One region of the Paraburkholderia sp. JPY419 genome, then DNA from elsewhere that is predicted to be linked to it. Evidence: riboswitches for the same ligand, from Rfam matches in the RefSeq annotation. Region 1 holds a riboswitch; the other holds the start of a gene.
What was found. A riboswitch is a leader RNA that binds a small molecule or an ion and turns the genes downstream of it on or off. The one in region 1 is predicted to bind thiamine pyrophosphate.

Region 1 (4,418 bases):
AGTGCGAGCGGCACGATGCCGCGCGCGACGCCGTTGCTTTTCCATTGACCGAGCCAACGGTCGGCGGGCGGGCAGCTATCGCAGCCCTCGCTGCTGTACAGCTCGACGAGCACTAACCGGTGCGCGGGGCTGTGCGTCGCGCATAGGGGCGCGGCCGCATCGGCCGCACGGATGCCCGAAGCGCTCAGCACAACGAGCGCGAGGCCGGCGGCGGGCCTGGAAAAACTCGTAAAGCGCCGAAGTAGCGAGCGATTGTGCGCGGTCGACATGACGTGCTCCGATCGTAATCTGCACGTTTGTCGAACCGCGCGGCCGGTTATGACAAGCCTCTTTTAATTTTTTTCCGGCATGGCTAGCGAGCCAAGGCTCGCCGCGACTCAGTCGTAACTAACCACTACCGTCACGCGCGTGTCCGCATCGGTGCGCCGCGCGTTCAGCGACAGCACGCCGCCCGCGCGATCGACCGCGTAGTGGCCGTCGCGGGCCAGCACGCCGTGCCCAATGCCATCGACGAAACGCGCTGCCACCAGATCGCGCGACTGCGTGCCGCCGTTCACTTCGAGCGTGACATCGGCCCCGCTGACGACGCCCGGCGGCGCGCTGAACGTCACCGTGCGCGAGAAGCGCTGACCGGCCACGCTCGCACTATCGACGGCGACGCCAGTGGGCGCCGTATCCGCACTGATCTGCAGCGGCGGTGCGACGATCATCCCCACGAACCGGATCACGCCGCCCGTCACCGTCGATGCCGCCGGCGCCGCCAGCGGCGCGGCAAGCAATGCCACCACCGCGGCTGTGCGACCGAACGTTCGCCACCGCATTGTTTCCGCTTTCATGTGCACCTCTCTGTCAATCGGCGCGAGTCGCGTCGCGCCATTCACGCGCCATCCCGCGAATCGGTTCGCTGGAGTGCGGCCTTCGCTGCACTTTGTTTAACGGCAATCCTTTGACTGGCTTGAACGCAATGCGGATCACGTCGCTTTCTTCTGGCACCGCACAAAGACGGCCGATCGACGGAGCGCGATGTCGCCAACGGAAGTGCCCGAGACAGCGTGCTAACATCAAGCTTTCGTCGCTGGTGTCGCGGGCTTCACGTTTTGCTGCGCGGCAACCTGCCGTTCGCTATTCCCATCACCTGGTCGTTTTGCCCGTGACTTCGCTGCGTCGTCCGACTTTCCGTGCTCTCGCCCGCTTGCGCCCATGCCGCGCAGGCGGCTGCGCGCGCGCGGGCGTCGCGCCGCACGGCACCGGCGAGACGTCCCGAATGCTCCCGCTTCACGCCGCCCGGCGCCCTCGCTGACGTAGCCTGCCGATACCCCGGGGGCCGCGTCGCCGGGCTCCGGGCTTTCCCATTCGCACTCATCCGCCGACCACCCGCATGGGATCGTCGCACGCGGCCATCCTTCACCGCCTTATCGGAGTCCTGATGATGAAGAAGATCAAAACCTGCTATCTGACCGAACTCGACGTGACCCGCCTCGAGAAACATGCGGCCGCCAACGCCAAGCTGCAGCAAATGCTCGACGACGTGCTCGAACGCGCGGTAATCGTCGACTCGCACGACATCCCGGCCGACGTCGTCACGATGAACTCGCAAGCAACGCTGATCGATTCGGCGAGCGGCGAACAAATGACGTGGACCGTCGTCTATCCGCCCAACGCCGATTTCGCGCAAGGGCGGCTGAATGTATTCTCGCCGGCCGGCCTCGCGCTGCTCGGCGCGCGCCGCGGCGAGAGCATCAGCTTTACGCCACCCAGCGGCGATCAGCAAGTGCTCAAGATCGACAAAATTCTGTATCAGCCCGAAGCCGCCGACGATTTTTCGCTGTAAGCCGGCTGTTCCATTGCTGTAAGTTGCCCCTGTCTGATGCGGTCTCGAAATAAGCATAGGAGATGTCTGGATTCATCTGGACCGGTTTTTTGAATCACTCAGACAGGTTGCCAAACCGCGGGCGGGCGGTGTATCGTGTGCGCTGCTAACGCGGGGGTCCTGCGTAGCGCGGAGCTGGAGGTCCGTGTTGCGTGGGTGAGAAATACCCTTTGAACCTGATCTGGATAATGCCAGCGCAGGGAAGCGTACGGATCTCGCACCAGCCTCGACAGCGTCACCTCTTAGCGATTTCCGACCACTTCCATCTCAGTCTCCTGCTTAGCCGCCCCACTTTGTACGGAGACTTACATGAACGCCAATCCGAAGTTTATTTCCGCCGAAGCCCATGTGGACGAGGCCGCCGTCGCGCCGCTGCCGAATTCGCGCAAGGTCTATGTGACCGGCTCACGCCCCGACATCCGCGTGCCGATGCGCGAAATCTCGCAGGCCGACACGCCCGACAGCTTCGGCGGCGAAAAGAATCCGGCGATCTACGTGTACGACACGTCGGGCCCCTACTCCGACCCGGACGCGAAGATCGACATCCGCGCGGGTCTGCCCGCGCTGCGTCAGGCGTGGATCGAGGAGCGCGGCGACACCGAGCCGCTGAGCGGTCTGTCGAGCAGCTTCAGCCGCGAGCGCGCCGCCGATCCGGCCACCGCGCAGCTGCGTTTCCCGGGTCTGCATCGCACGCCGCGCCGCGCGATCCCCGGCAAGAACGTCACGCAGATGCACTACGCGAAGCAAGGCATCATCACGCCGGAAATGGAATACATCGCGATTCGCGAGAACCAGCGTCGTGCCGAGTATCTGGAGACCTTGAAGGCGAGCGGCCCGAACGGCGCGAAGCTCGCCGCGATGATGGGCCGCCAGCACCCCGGCCAGGCATTCGGCGCGAGCGCGTTCGGTCCGAACGGTCTCAGCGAAATCACCGCGGAATTCGTGCGCGAGGAAATCGCGCGCGGCCGCGCGATCATCCCGAACAACATCAATCACCCGGAGAGCGAGCCGATGATCATCGGCCGCAACTTCCTCGTGAAGGTCAATGCGAACATCGGCAACTCGGCGGTGACCTCCTCCATCGGCGAGGAAGTCGACAAGATGACGTGGGCGATCCGCTGGGGCGGCGACACGGTGATGGATCTGTCGACCGGCAAGCACATTCATGAAACGCGCGAATGGATCATCCGCAACAGCCCGGTGCCGATCGGCACGGTGCCGATCTATCAGGCACTCGAAAAGGTCAACGGCAAGGCCGAAGACCTGACGTGGGAAATCTTCCGCGACACTCTCATTGAACAGGCTGAGCAGGGCGTCGACTACTTCACGATCCACGCGGGCGTGCGTCTGCAATACGTGCCGCTCACCGCGAACCGGATGACCGGCATCGTGTCGCGCGGCGGCTCGATCATGGCGAAGTGGTGTCTCGCGCATCACAAGGAAAGCTTCCTGTACGAGCACTTCGAAGAGATCTGCGAAATCATGAAGGCCTACGACGTGGCCTTCTCGCTCGGCGACGGCCTGCGTCCCGGCTCGATCTACGACGCGAACGACGAAGCGCAACTGGGCGAGCTGAAGACGCTCGGCGAGCTCACGCAGATCGCATGGAAGCACGACGTGCAGGTGATGATCGAAGGTCCGGGCCATGTGCCGATGCAGCTGATCAAGGAGAACATGGACCTGCAGCTCGACTGGTGCGACGAAGCGCCGTTCTACACGCTCGGGCCGCTGACCACCGACATCGCGCCGGGCTACGACCACATCACGTCGGGCATCGGCGCCGCGATGATCGGCTGGTTCGGCACCGCGATGCTGTGCTACGTGACGCCGAAGGAACACCTCGGTCTGCCGAACAAGGACGACGTGAAGACCGGCATCATCACGTACAAGCTCGCCGCGCACGCAGCGGACCTCGCGAAGGGTCATCCGGGCGCGCAGGTACGCGACAACGCGCTGTCGAAGGCACGCTTCGAATTCCGTTGGGAAGACCAGTTCAATCTCGGTCTCGACCCGGACAAGGCGCGCGAATTCCACGACGAGACGCTGCCGAAGGATTCGGCCAAGGTCGCGCATTTCTGCTCGATGTGCGGCCCGCACTTCTGCTCGATGAAGATCACCCAGGACGTGCGCGAGTTCGCCGCGCAACAGGGCGTCAGCGATAACGAAGCGCTGCAGAAAGGCATGGAAGTCAAGTCGATCGAGTTCATGAAGCAAGGCGCGGAGATTTATCAGCGGCAATAAGCGGCTTGCGAGACGCGCGCGCGAAGTAGCGCCCTGCAGTATCGAAGCCCGCCGGCATGGCGGGCTTTTTTTATTTCGCCGCTTCGAGCAGGCACGCTGTGTGCTGACAGAAAGAAACAACTACTTCCAACAACGAAGGGAGTCAGCATCATGAAATCGATCCGTCAACTCGGTACTCGTCTTGGCCCGGTCGCAGTCGCGCTTTCGCTCGTCGCGGGTGTCGCGGCATGCGGCGACATGTCCCCGCGCACACGCGATACCGCGATCGGCGCGGGTGTCGGGGGCGCGGCCGGGGCGGCGATCGGCG
Region 2 (4,418 bases), 930 kb from region 1:
CGCTTGAGCAGATCGAAGAAGCCGGCTTCCGCGTTGGCCTCGTTCATCTGACGGCGCAGCGCGACGGTGACCATGCCGGGGCGCGCGGCGTGGATCGAATCGGACAGCGATTGCAGCGACGGGTAGCGCGACGTGCCGAGCAGCACGCGGCTTGCGAAAGTTTGACCGTATAGGGTCAGCGCGTCCGCGCTCTCGTGAGAAGTCATTTGCATCATCCTGGTTTGCCGTCGCGGCTAGAACCGACCGCGTGACGGCAATGGGTTTTCGGCGACGGTTGTTGCGTTCGGTATGCAGCAGGCCGGCGCGAGCGCGCTCAGCCGCCCGCGACCGGCTGCACGACGTCGAGCCGATCGCCCGTTTGCAGCGCGCGCGCCGCATGCTGCGCACGCGCGACGAAATCGCCGTTGAGCGCGACCGCGAACGGCGGACGCGCGCCAAAGGCGGCAAGCGCATCGGCGACAGTCGCGCCCTCGGGCAGCGACAACGGCTTCTGATTGATATGAATGTCCATGGTGTTCGAATACGGTTCAATCGATGGCGCAAGCGGCATCGCGTGCGGCACGTTTGCCGCTACGCTCAGGCCGGCTCACGCGCGAAATGCTGTTGGAACAGCTCGCTCCAGCGTGCGTCGCGCCGCCAGCCGGCGAATGCGTCGGCGTCCCGGACACGGCCGTCGAGCAGCGCGCTCGCGAAGCGTACGGCTTCGTCGGCGACTTCCGGCGCGATCATAAAGCCGTGCCGATACAGGCCGTTCACGCGCAACGTGCGCGCGCCGTCCCACAGCAGCGCGGGACGGTGATCGGGCAAGGTCGGCCGGCACTGCGAATTCAGCTCGAGGATGCGCGCCTCGCCGAAGCCCGGATGCACCGAGAACGCCGCGCTCAGCAACTCGAGCGCCGAACGCACGCTGACGGGCGACATGTCCTCGCCCTCCACCTCGGTCGCGCCGATCACGTAGAGGCCGTTCTGCTTCGGCGCGATATACAGCGGGTAGCGCGGATGCAGCAGCCGCACCGGGCGAGTCAGCTGCAGGTGAGGTGCATGCACGCGCGCAACTTCACCGCGGATGCCGCGCAGCGTCGGCAGCACAGGCTTTGCGCCGAGCCCGCGGCAATCGATCGTGATACCGGCGTCGGGCAGCGACGCGTCGTCGATCGGCGTGTTCCAGTGCGTGTCGACGCCGCGCTCGGCAAGCCCCGCGGCGAGCGCGGAAAGCACCTGGCGGTTGTCGAGCTGGCCCTCGCGCGGCAGTAGCCAGCCCTGATTGAAGCGGCCGGCCAACGCGGATTCGGCGGCGCCGAGCTGCGCGCCCGAAAGCGCGACGAAGCCGCCGTCGAGCAACTCGGCCGGCGCGTTCGCGCGCACGCGGCGCTCGAACAGCGGCGCCTCCGTGCGATCCGCGTGATGCCAGACGACGAGCGTGCCGTTGCGCTGGAAAAACACCGGCTCCGGCAGTTCGGCGAGCACGCGCGGCCAGCTTTCGAGCGAACTCGCACCGAGCCGTGTGATCAGCAGCTCGGCGCTCGCGGCTTCTGCCAGCGGCGCGAGCATCGCCGCGGCGACCCACGCGGCAGCCTGCGAGCCGGCGGCATCGCCGCGCTCATAGAGCGACACGCGATGTCCGTCGCCCGCGAGGTGCCACGCGACCAGCCGGCCGCACAAACCGCCGCCGAGCACGGCGAAATCAGGTCGAGCGGAATGGCTCATCGCACCCGCTCCGTTTGACAGCCGCGGGCGAAACCAAAGCGGCACGGCACGCCGGAGCCGGCGCGACGAAGAGAAAGATGCATGTCTGAAGAATAGGCGGTCATCGAGTCCTTTCCGTACGGCCAAAAACGCACGTACCCAGGACGAAACCGGCGGGTGAAGCCGGCCGGTCACGGCGTGTGCAGGTGAGCTGCGCTCGCCGCCCGGCGGGGAATGGAAGACGGTTGCTTCCGGAAACTTCCCGCGCCGGTATTACCCGGATCGGGTGCAAAGGGTCTCTCTCAGCCTCGCCGCCCCGGCATGAAAATCATGCCGCCTGTGGGCGAAGCACCCCTGTTTCGTCGCAGGTCATTAGACCATAAAAGGCGCGGCGCCCGCAAACCAGCGGTCCGCCGTCGCTGCCGCGATTTTGATCTGGCACCGTCTAGCGAGATGCCGATGCGAATCGGCCCGGCGCTCTGGCACAATGCCGTGACCGGTGCCGAAAAAACGCGGCGCGCGCGGCACTCGTGGCCGCATGCGTGGCAGCGGCATCCCGGCGGACGCCGGCCCCGAAAAATTAATTTTCGCTTAAGGGCGTCACGCCAGAATCGGGCGCCCGTCCGGACTCGCGTTCATCGAGCGCGAGGGCGCGATGCCCGGCCAGGTATCGCAGACCCGCCTCAGCCACGGCCTCGCAAAGGGCCGGCTGTCAGCGGGATCGCCCGACATGGGTCAACCAGATCGGACCCGTACGCCGCCGGAATGCACTTCGGGTCAGCACTTCATCAGGACGCTCATGACACCACATACTTCCGCCAGCCCCGCGCTGCCGTCCGACGAAAAGGTCTCCGCCTGGAGCCTGATCAAGCCTTACTGGGTTTCCGAGGAACGAGGCATCGCATGGGGGCTGCTCATTACGATCATCGTGATGAACCTGCTCGTCGTCTGGATCAACGTGCGCCTGAATAGCTGGAGCAGGGACTTCTACAACGCGCTGCAGGAGAAGAACGTCCACGACTTCCCGCATCTGCTGATGATTTTTACCGGACTCGCGTTCGGCTTCATCATCCTCGCCGTGTATGGACGCTATCTGCGTCAGATGCTCGGCTTCCGCTGGCGCCAGTGGCTGACCACCCGCTACCTGAACGAGTGGCTCAACGACAGCGCGTTCTACCGCATCGAGCGCGACCGCCTCGCCGACAACCCCGACCAGCGGATCAGCGACGACCTGCAGTCGTTCGCGACCACCACGCTGTCGCTGACGCTCGATCTGCTGTCGACCGTCGTCACGCTGGTATCGTTCATCACGATCCTGTGGACGCTCGCGGGCGCGCTGAGTATTTCGCTCGGCGGCATGCCGCTGCATATCCCCGGCTATATGGTTTGGGCCGCCGCGCTGTATGCGGTGGTCGGTTCGCTGCTGATGCAGAAGGTCGGCCATCCGCTCGTGTCGATCAACTATCAGGCGCAGAAAGTCGAGGCGGATTTCCGTTTCGGTCTGATCCGGCTGCGTGAGAACGCCGAGCAGATCGCGTTCTACAACGGCATGGAAACCGAGAAGACGAACGCGCGCACGTTGTTCGGCCGCATCCGCGACAACTGGTGGCAGGTGATGAAGTACACGAAGCGCCTGACCTTCGTGCTGAGCTTCTACGGCCAGATCGCGATCATTTTCCCGATCGTCGTCGCCGCGCCGCGCTACTTCGCGGGCGCGTTCACGTTCGGCGTGCTGATGCAGATTTCGAGCGCGTTCGGCACCGTCAGCGATTCGTTCTCGTGGTTCATCAACAGTTATACGAGCCTCGTCGAATGGCGCGCGACCGTAAACCGGTTGCGCGAATTCAAGCGCGTCGTGCATTCGCCGCGTCTGAAGGAATCGGTGTCGCCGGCCACGGAACACGGCGGCATCAATCTGCATTTCGTCGACAGCAACTCGCTTACCACCGACAGCCTCACGCTCGCGCTGCCCAATGGCAACCCGCTGTCGCGCATCCGCGATATCGCGATCCGGCCGGGCTCGCGCTGGCTCGTGCGCGGTCCGTCGGGCGCCGGCAAGAGCACGCTGATGCGCGCGCTCGCGGGCCTGTGGCCGTTCGGCGACGGCTCCATCGACGCGCCGGTCAACGCGCGCATGATGTTCATTCCGCAGGTCAGCTACATGCCGATCGGCACGCTGAAGGCGGCGCTCGCGTATCCGTCGGCGGCGGACACCTATGGCGACGACGAATGCCGCGACGCGCTCATCACCTGCCATCTGTCGGAATACGCGGACCGTCTGCAGGAAACGGGACACTGGACCCGCGTGCTGTCGCCGGGTGAGCAGCAGCGCTTCGCCGCCGCACGCGTGCTGCTGCACAAGCCCGACTACCTGTTCCTCGACGAAGCGACCAGCGCGCTCGACGCGGAAAACGAGGCGCGGCTCTATCGACTGTTCACCGAGAGGCTGCCGAAGGCGGCGATCGTCAGCGTCGCGCATCGCGAATCGCTTGCTGCGTTCCATGACGAAACGCTCGACGTCGAGCGTTCGGCCGAAGCGATAGCGGCGTGAGCGACGCGCACAGCGCTCACTTCAATTAAGCGCACGACGCCGCCCCCGCGCGTCGTGCGCAACATCCGGAAAGACACGAGAAGAGTTCGGAAGCATTTGCGAAGCGCGCAAGCTGTTCCGCGCTTTGAAAATGCCCGCGAGCAGCGACGATAGTCGTACGGGCCGCGCCATGCGTCGGCCT

Region 2: it holds a riboswitch for thiamine pyrophosphate, as region 1 does, so the genes downstream of both, QFZ91_RS16550 (FAD-dependent oxidoreductase) here and thiC (phosphomethylpyrimidine synthase ThiC) in region 1, are expected to answer to the same signal.

Annotation. Positions count from the first base shown of each region.
Region 1 is NZ_JBNDKV010000002.1:3,205,909-3,210,326, reverse strand. Features, by position in the region: gene QFZ91_RS20995 (DUF1223 domain-containing protein) at 1-269, opposite strand, end outside; gene QFZ91_RS20990 (hypothetical protein) at 378-836, opposite strand; gene QFZ91_RS20985 (GreA/GreB family elongation factor) at 1,427-1,831, shown strand; TPP riboswitch at 1,974-2,091, shown strand; gene thiC (phosphomethylpyrimidine synthase ThiC) at 2,180-4,111, shown strand; gene QFZ91_RS20975 (glycine zipper 2TM domain-containing protein) at 4,262-4,418, shown strand, end outside.
Region 2 is NZ_JBNDKV010000002.1:2,276,986-2,281,403, reverse strand. Features, by position in the region: gene QFZ91_RS16560 (thiazole synthase) at 1-206, opposite strand, end outside; gene thiS (sulfur carrier protein ThiS) at 314-511, opposite strand; gene QFZ91_RS16550 (FAD-dependent oxidoreductase) at 577-1,707, opposite strand; TPP riboswitch at 1,929-2,052, opposite strand; gene QFZ91_RS16545 (ABC transporter ATP-binding protein/permease) at 2,486-4,237, shown strand.